DNA from 2 places in the Kineococcus sp. R86509 genome. Region 2 is predicted to be linked to the other one. Evidence: riboswitches for the same ligand, from Rfam matches in the RefSeq annotation. Region 2 holds a riboswitch; the other holds the start of a gene.

Region 1 (4,204 bases), 2.1 Mb from region 2:
AGCAGACCCCGCAGCACCGCGTCGATCGACTCGCCCTGCCTCTTGTTCTCGTCCATGCCCCCAGCGTCGCACCCACCCGCGCCGTCCTCGTCATCCGTACGGCGGAACCCCGGACGCCGTCCGTCGTCCCGCCGGCGGGGCCGGGGTCAGGCGGCGGTGGCGAGGAACTCGTCCCAGCGGGGGTCGGGGGTCTCGGCCCCCCGCACGGCCCAGGACGCGCCCCGGGGGGCGGCGGGTCGGAACGGCATGCTCCAGCCCATCTCCTCGGGGGTGCGGTCGCCCTTGGCGTTGTTGCAGCGCACGCAGCAGGCGACGAGGTTCTCCCAGCTGTCCGGGCCGCGACGGCTGCGCGGCAGGACGTGGTCGACGGTGCTCGCGTGGCCGCGGCAGTAGGCGCAGCGCTGGTGGTCGCGGCGCAGGACGCCACGCCGGCTGACCGGGACGACCTGGCCGCGCGGGACGCGGACGTAGCGCGTGAGCAGGATGACGGAGGGCCGTTCGAGGCTCATCGTCGCGCCGACGACGGGGTCGGCGTCGGCGAGGACCACCGACGCCTTCCCGGCGAGCACGAGGACGAGTGCCCTGCGGAAGGACACCACCGCGAGCGGTTCGAAGCCGGCGTTCAGCACGAGCGTGCGCACATCCACCTCCTGAGACGACGAGAGGCGCCGTCCCCGGTGGGGAGGGCGCCTCTGAGAGCGACGACGTGCACATGGTGGTGGTGCACGTGGTGGTGGTGCTCCGCGTGCTGCTGGAGGGCGTGGGGCACCACGGTGGCTGTGCCGCCGTGACGCCTGGTCATCGGACCTCCGTGGGTGCCGTCGTCGTTGACGGCACCCTACGTCGCGAGGGGTGGTGGAGTCAGCAACTTTCCCGTGAATCCCACCGGGCGTGCCGGAACCGGGGAGGTGACCCGGGTCCGCCCGCGAACGCGAGAACGGCGCCCGCCGCACCACCGTCGGAGGCGGGAGCCTCCTCCGGTGGGCGCGACGAGCGCCGTTCCTGCGGACCCGAGCGACGATCACTCGCCGATCGGTGACGTGCCTCGATCAGACGGTGGCGGCGAGGCGACCGAAGGTGACGGCGTCGCTCCAGATCGCGCGGAGCTGGACGGGCTTGCCGGTCCGCGGCGCGTCCCACATCATCCCGCCGCCCGCGTAGATGCCCACGTGGAAGGCACGGCCGGAGCCGTTGCTGAAGAAGACGAGGTCGCCGGGGACGGCGTCGCCGCGGGAGATCGTGGCCGCGGCCGACTTCTGGGCGGCGGCGGTCCGGGGGATCTCGACGCCGACCTGGCGGTAGACGTAGCTGGTGTAGCCCGAGCAGTCGAAGCCGGCGGGGGTGGTGCCGCCGTAGACGTAGGGGACACCGGCGTAGTCGTCGGCCACGTCGAGGATGCGCGCACCCATCGAGGCCTGGACCGGGGCGGGCGCGGGAGCCGGTGCGGCCACCGGAGCCGCCACGACCGGCGCGGGCTCGGCGACGATCGCGTTCTCCGCGACGCTGGAGGCCACGACCGGGACGGCGTCCGCGGTACGGGTGGCCCGGGTGAGGACCGGGGCGGCGACGACGACGGGCGCAGCGGCCGGGGCAGCGGAGAACGTCGCGGTGCTCGACAGGGTGCTCACCGTGGCGGGTGCCGACACGACGCCGGCGGCAGTGGTGCCGAAGGCGGCGGGAACGGCGGTCGCCACCGAGGCGACGCTCGAGCCGACGGCGGCCGGGGCTGCACTGGTCAAGGCGCTCGCGGGGAGAGCGACGGAGACGAGCAGACCACCGGCGGCGGCGGCGACCGCACCGGTGCGGACGGCGCCGCCGGCGGTGCGGGCGACGCTGTCGGACAGGTCGGTCAGGGGGGTACGGGCACGAACGGCGGCGCGATGGCGCGCCTGGACGCGAGTCGTCAAGGTGGTGGCCTCTCCGACGCCTGCGAGGTGAGCTGTCGGGTTCGGGAGGGAGTATCCCCCGGCCGGTTCGCACCGGCTTCACCCCAAGGACTCGGCGCGACCAGGTGGTCGTGCTCCGCCCGGGAAACGTGGTTCCCCCACCCCTGCCATGAAATGTCTCGGGGGACCTCGGCGTGGTGGCAGGGCTCGGCGTCCACGTGAGGGCATCCGCGTGCGCTGTCGAGGATGCGGATGGACCATAACCCGATCCTGGGTCGAATGTCACGACCCGGTGACGAACTGGTGCCGGGGACGTGACGACGAGTCGGGCTTGATCTACAGAGAGTGACGACTTAGAACGGGAAGTGGACGACGCCGAGGGCCGAACGGGTGACCTCGGCCTTCACCCTCCGTCGCAGATCACCCGTGGGAGGGCCGGCAGGCGGCTGTCCGGGCTGTTCCCGGGCCCGGAACCCCGCGTCGTCGAGGGGTTCCCGGGTCGGGCGGGGTCAGCTGAGGGCGACGAAGATGTGCGACGCCTCGGCCGACGTGAGGTCCACCACACCCTCGCCCACCGCGACCTCGACGCCGGAGGCCGACGACTTCGCGACGACCTCGACCCCGGGGACCAGGCCGGCGGCGTGGAAGCGGGCCAGCAGCGGGACGTCGGTCTGCAGCGGTTCGCCGAGGCGCCGCACGACGACGGAGCGCCCCTCGAGCTCGGGGCTGCTCAGCGACTGCACACCGGAGCGGAAGTCCTCGGTCGAGCACTCCTCCCCCAGCTCGTCCAGACCGGGGATCGGATTGCCGTAGGGCGAGGAGTGCGGGTGGTCCAGGATCGCCACGAGGCGCTTCTCGACCTCCTCGGAGACGACGTGCTCCCAGCGGCAGGCCTCCTCGTGGACGAGGCTCCACTCCAGTCCGATGACGTCGGTCAGCAGGCGCTCGGTGAGGCGGTGCTTGCGCATGACCCGCATCGCCTTCTGCTTGCCGGCGTCGGTCAGCTCCAGCCGCCGGTCGGTGCCCACGTGCAGCAACCCGTCGCGCTCCATCCGCGCCACGGTCTGGGAGACCGTCGGGCCGGAGTGGTGCAACCGCTCGGCGATGCGAGCGCGCATCGGCACGATGCCTTCCTCTTCCAGTTCGAAGACCGTCTTGAGGTACATCTCGGTGGTGTCGATGAGATCGCTCACGGTGCCCATCATCGTTCATCGCGACCGGTGGTCGCACCCTTGACCCCGGGGCGTTCGGGGCGTGTCCGCGCAGAGCGTCCGACGGGTCGGGGCCCCACCTCCACCGGGCCTCCACCGGGCGGGGCGGCGGACGCGCGGATAGCGTCCCGGCGTGGCCGCCCGCGAACAGGACCGTGACCCGAGGACCAGCGTGCTCTGGTTCCGTCGGGACCTCCGACTCAGCGACCACCCGGCGTTGCTCGCCGCGGCGGCGGAAGGGTCGGTGCTCCCGCTCTTCGTCATCGACCCCGCGCTCTGGAAGCCCTCCGGGGACGTCCGCCGCGCCTACCTGCTCCGCTCGCTGCGGGCGCTCGACGCGTCCCTGGGCGGCAACCTCGTGGTCGAAGCGGGCGACCCGGCGCAGGTCGTGGACGACGTCGCCGCGCGGGTCGGGGCCCGCCGGGTGCACGTCAGCGCCGACGCCGGCCCCTACGGCCGTCGGCGCGACGACGCGGTCGCGACGGCGCTGGCGGGTCACGACCGTGAACTGGTCCGCACCGGGACGCCCTACGCCATCGGGCCCGGGACCATCCTCAACGGCTCCGGCAAGCCGTTCCAGGTCTTCACCCCGTTCTCACGCGCCTGGAACGAGCACGGCTGGCCCGCGCCCGCCGCCGATCCCGGTGACGTCGACTGGGTGCACGACGGTGCGGGGGTCGACGGCTCGCACTGGCCGGGCGAACCGGACCTGGGCGACCTCGAACTCCCCGAGGCCGGCGAGGACGCCGCCTTCGCGCGCTGGCACGACTTCCTCGACGGCGCCCTGGCCGACTACGACGGCGAGCGGAACCGCCCCGACCACGACGGCACCTCCCAGCTCTCGCACGCCCTGAAGTGGGGCGAGCTGCATCCCCGGACCCTGCTGGCCGCGTTGCGTGCGAAGCGGTCGGTGGGGGCGGAGACCTACCGGACCGAACTGTGCTGGCGGGAGTTCTACGCCGACGTGCTCTGGAACCGCCCGGAGTCCGCCCGGGAGTACTACCGCCCACAACTGGCGGCCATGAACTACGAACCCGTGGGCGAGTCGTTCACGGCCTGGGCCGAGGGGCGCACGGGGTTCCCCATCGTCGACGCCGGGATGCGCCA
Region 2 (4,204 bases):
CACCGGACCATCCTCATGACCGGCGACGTGCGCCAGGTGACGCGGCCGTTGTCGGCCCTCTTCGACGAGGTCGTCTGCACCGACCTGGACGAGGAGCTCGACCTCGGCGGGCGCCGCCGGGCCAGCGGCTTCCTGAAGTCCCCACCCCTGGTCGGGGAGGCGCGGGCCGCCTGGCTGCGCCGCTACGCCGAGGTCGAGGGGGCGGACCTGTCCGCCAGCTACGCCTACGCCGACTCCCACGTCGACGTGCCGCTGCTGAAGTCGGTGGGCAACCCGACGGCCGTCTCGCCCGACGTCCCGCTGTTCCGGGTGGCCCGCGCCTCGCGCTGGCCGGTGGCGGACTGGGCGGCGAGTTCGCCCGCGCGGCGGCTGCGGGTGCCGCAGCAGGTGCTCGCGGGCACCGACTGAGCCGTGCCGGACGGCTCCCCGGGGGGTCGACGTGGCAGGATGCGAACCGTGCACTCCACACCGTCGAGCAGTCGATGCGGACCGCCGGTGTCGAGGACCGAAGGATGGCGAGGCTGATGGGGATCCCCCGACCGACGCGGATCGTGCGTGCGCTGCCGTTGCTGCGCAAGCACTCCGGGTCTGCTCCCGAGGACAAGGCCGGTCGGGCGGTCCACCGCAACGACTGGGTGCGCTCGGCTCCGGCCACGGCGGTGCGCTCCGGGCTGCAGCGGGTCCTGATGACCCCCGTCCTCCGCTCGCAGGTGACGGTCCACGTGCACAACGCCGAGGTGCTGGACCGCCTCGGTGGCGCGGCCGTGCTGGTCGCCAACCACTCCTCGCACCTGGACGCCCCGGTGCTGCTGGAGGCCCTCGGACCGCGCCGTCGCCGCCGGATCGCGATCGCCGCGGCCGCGGACTACTTCTTCGACGTGTGGTGGCGCGCAGCCCCGTCGGGCCTGGTCATCGGCACCTTCCCGCTGGAACGCCGCGGGACGGCGGGGGCGAGCGCGTCCTCGCAGCTGCTCGCCGACGGCTGGAGCCTGGTGATGTTCCCCGAGGGTGGGCGCAGCTACACCGGTGAGATGCGCCCGTTCAAGAAGGGCGCGGCGTACCTGGCCCTGGAGGCCGGGGTGCCGGTCGTCCCGATCGCCCTGCGCGGGACCTACGACGCGATGCCGCCGAAGCGGAACTGGCCGGTGAAGGGGCGTCCGCCGATCCACGTGACCTTCGGTGAGCCGCTGCACGGACGCGAGGGTGAACGGGCCGGGGACTTCACCCCCCGGATCGAGGAAGCCGTCGCGAAACTGCTCGCGAACAGCTGATCCGAGCGCTCCAGGGCGTGATCTGCGCCACACGCGGACGTCACTCACCAGCCTGATCAGGGGTTTCGTGCACGTTCACGTGACGGTGCGGACACGGCACGGTGTACGCCGGGCCTCGCGCTTGTTACGGTCGGCCCGTCCCTGAGCCCGTTCGGGGACACGTCGCGGAGACGCCGAGTCCTGCCCACCGCGCCGGATGCAGAACCCGTGGGCAGGAGCGGGGGACCCAAGGTTCCTCGGACCACCGCAGTCCGCTGCGGAGTCCTCGGGGTGAAGCCGCGTCCGCGCGGCCGGGTCACACCTTCGACCCGAACCCGACAGCTGACCTCGCAGGCGTTGGAGGCCAACCATGTCTGCGATCCGTCGCGCCCCGTCCCGTCTCGTCCGCCGTGGCCTGCTGGCCACCTTCGCCGCCGGCGCTGCCGGTGCCGCTCTGCTGGGCCCCGTCTCCAGCGCCTCGGCCGCTCCCGTGCAGGAGTGGGACGCGCTCGCCCACTGCGAGTCCAGCGGCAACTGGCACATCAACACCGGCAACGGCTACTACGGCGGGCTGCAGTTCAACCCGCGCACCTGGACCAGCTTCGGCGGTGGGCAGTACGCGGGCCGCGCCGACCAGGCCTCCCGTGAGCAGCAGATCGTCGTCGCCGAGCGCGTGCTCGCGGCCCAGGGCTGGAACGCCTGGCCGTCCTGCTCGCGCCGTCTCGGCCTGCACGGCTCGGCCGACCCCGTCGGCCAGGAGGCCGCGCTGCTCCACCCGGCGCCCGCCCCCGCTCCCGCTCCGGCCCCCGCGCCTGCTCCGGCCCCCGCGCCGGTCGCCGTTGTCGAGGCCGCTCCGGCGCCCGCCGCCCGCACCTACACCGTCGCCCCCGGCGACACCCTCTACCGGATCGCCGTGAACAACGGTGTCGCCGGCGGGTACGTCGCGGTGTGGAACGCCAACCGCGGCCTCATCGGTGACAACCCGGCGCACATCGCCGTCGGCCAGGTCCTCGTCCTCCCCTGACCCCTCCCGTCCGCGATCGTGCAGGGATCCCCGGCACGATCGCGGACGGTGGTCCGACCAGCGTCAGGGACGCTGGTCGAAGACGTGCCGGCGCACCCAGGCGTGCATCGCGACGGCCGCCGCCGCCCCCACGTTGATCGAGCGGGTCGAGCCGAACTGCGCGATGGCCAGCACGTCGACGCAGTGCGCGACCGCCTCGTCGCTCAGTCCCGGACCTTCCTGCCCGAAGAGCATCACGCACTCGCGCGGGAGGTCGTAGGTCTCCAGCGGTACCGATCCCTCGACGTTGTCGATGCCGACGATCGGGAGCCCCCGTTCGGCGGCCCAAGCGACGAGGGCCTCCACGTCGGCGTGGTGGTGCACCGACAGGTACCGGTCGGTGACCATCGCGCCGCGCCGGTTCCACCGCCGGTGGCCCACGACGTGCGCACCGGCCGCGTTCACGGCGTTCGCGGTCCGCACGACGGAACCGATGTTCGCGTCGTGCTGCCAGTTCTCGACCGCCACGTGCAGCGGGTTCCGGCGGGTGTCGAGGTCGGCGACGATCGCGGCGTTGGACCAGTACCGGTACTCGTCACCCACGTTGCGCCGGTCACCCTCGAGCAGCAGCTCGGGGTCGAAGCGCGGGTCGTCGGGCCAGGTCCCCTCCCAGGGCCCCACGCCGACGACCCGCTGCTCCTGGACCTCGTCACTCACCGGACCATCATCGCAAGGCTCAGACGGCCTTCTTCCACGCGGACCGGAAACCCAGCGAGCGGCCGGTCTGCAGCAGGCTGTTCTCGTAGAGACGGCGCGCGACGGTGACGAAGAGCACGGCGGTGGCCGCGATGATCAGCAGCGAGAGCAACGGTTCCCACAGGGCGACGTCCCCCTGGACCACGCGCTTGGGCATGACCATCGGCGAGGACAACGGGATGTAGCTCAACGCGGTCTGCAGCGGGCCGGGTTCGTTGGCGAGGAAGCTGGCGAAGAACGGCAGCATGACGAACATCTGCACCGGGGTCGCCGTCGACTGCAGGTCCTCGAGCCGGCTCGCCATCGCGCCCGCCGCGGCCCACAGGCAGGAGAGCATCGCGAAGCCGAGGACGAAGAAGACGAGGAACCACGCGGCGGCGCTGGGGATGCCCGGGATGCTGTCCAGCAGTTCCGGCTGGGCGATGCGCAGGGCCGCCACCCCGGCGACGACGAGCAGCAGGATCTGACCGAAGGCCAGGATCCCGTTGCCGAGGATCTTGCCGATGAGCAACTGCCGCACCGGGACGGTCGTCACGAGCAGTTCGATGACGCGGGTCTGCTTCTCCTGCACCACGCTCTGCGCGATCGAGTAGCCGAAGAGGACGACGATCTGGAAGAACAGCACTGCGAACGCGAGGCCGAGAAGGTAGACGAGCAACGGGTCCACCGCGTCGGGGTCGAGCAGTCGCGTCGACGGCGGCGGCAACGACAGGACGCGCTGGACCTCGGTCTGGTCCACCCCCAGCGCCTGGAAACCCAGCACGGTCTGAGCGGAACCGATCCGGGTGCGGAGGACGCCGGCCAGGGTGTCCGAGACGTTGCGGTCACCCAGGATGACGGCGCTGGTGTCCCCGACCACCACGGCGGCGTCGACGTCCCCGGCCCGGACGGCGGCCTCGGCGGCCGCGTCGTCGGCGACCTCCTTCAGCTCGATCCGGGTGTCCGGGTCCTCGCCGGGTCGGGCGACCACCAACGGCTGCGCCTGCGCGGTGACCGCGACGTCGTAGTCGTCGCCACCTCCGGAGATCACCCCGGGCAGGACGGAGGCCGCGGCGACGAGGACGAAGAGCAGGACGGTCGAGAAGATGAAACCCTTGTCCCGCAACTTCTCCGTCATCTCGCGCTGGGCGATGATCCACCACTGGGCGTTCACCGGGACACCTCCTGGAACAGGTCGGACAACGAGGGCAGCAGC

Evidence for each region. A riboswitch is a leader RNA that binds a small molecule or an ion and turns the genes downstream of it on or off. The one in region 2 is predicted to bind cyclic di-AMP.
Region 1: it holds a riboswitch for cyclic di-AMP, as region 2 does, so the genes downstream of both, SJY07_RS05255 (C40 family peptidase) here and SJY07_RS15975 (transglycosylase family protein) in region 2, are expected to answer to the same signal.

The regions. Positions count from the first base shown of each region.
Region 1 covers NZ_JAXHCE010000001.1:1,119,830-1,124,033, forward strand. Annotated here, with positions in the region: gene SJY07_RS05245 (hypothetical protein) at 1-56, opposite strand, end outside; gene SJY07_RS05250 (HNH endonuclease) at 147-641, opposite strand; gene SJY07_RS05255 (C40 family peptidase) at 1,050-1,907, opposite strand; cyclic di-AMP (ydaO/yuaA leader) riboswitch at 1,910-2,091, opposite strand; gene SJY07_RS05260 (metal-dependent transcriptional regulator) at 2,396-3,079, opposite strand; gene SJY07_RS05265 (cryptochrome/photolyase family protein) at 3,231-4,204, shown strand, end outside.
Region 2 covers NZ_JAXHCE010000001.1:3,268,830-3,273,033, reverse strand. Annotated here, with positions in the region: gene SJY07_RS15985 (SDR family oxidoreductase) at 1-408, shown strand, start outside; gene SJY07_RS15980 (lysophospholipid acyltransferase family protein) at 513-1,271, shown strand; cyclic di-AMP (ydaO/yuaA leader) riboswitch at 1,452-1,622, shown strand; gene SJY07_RS15975 (transglycosylase family protein) at 1,621-2,274, shown strand; gene SJY07_RS15970 (TrmH family RNA methyltransferase) at 2,338-2,970, opposite strand; gene SJY07_RS15965 (ABC transporter permease) at 2,990-4,162, opposite strand; gene SJY07_RS15960 (ATP-binding cassette domain-containing protein) at 4,159-4,204, opposite strand, start outside.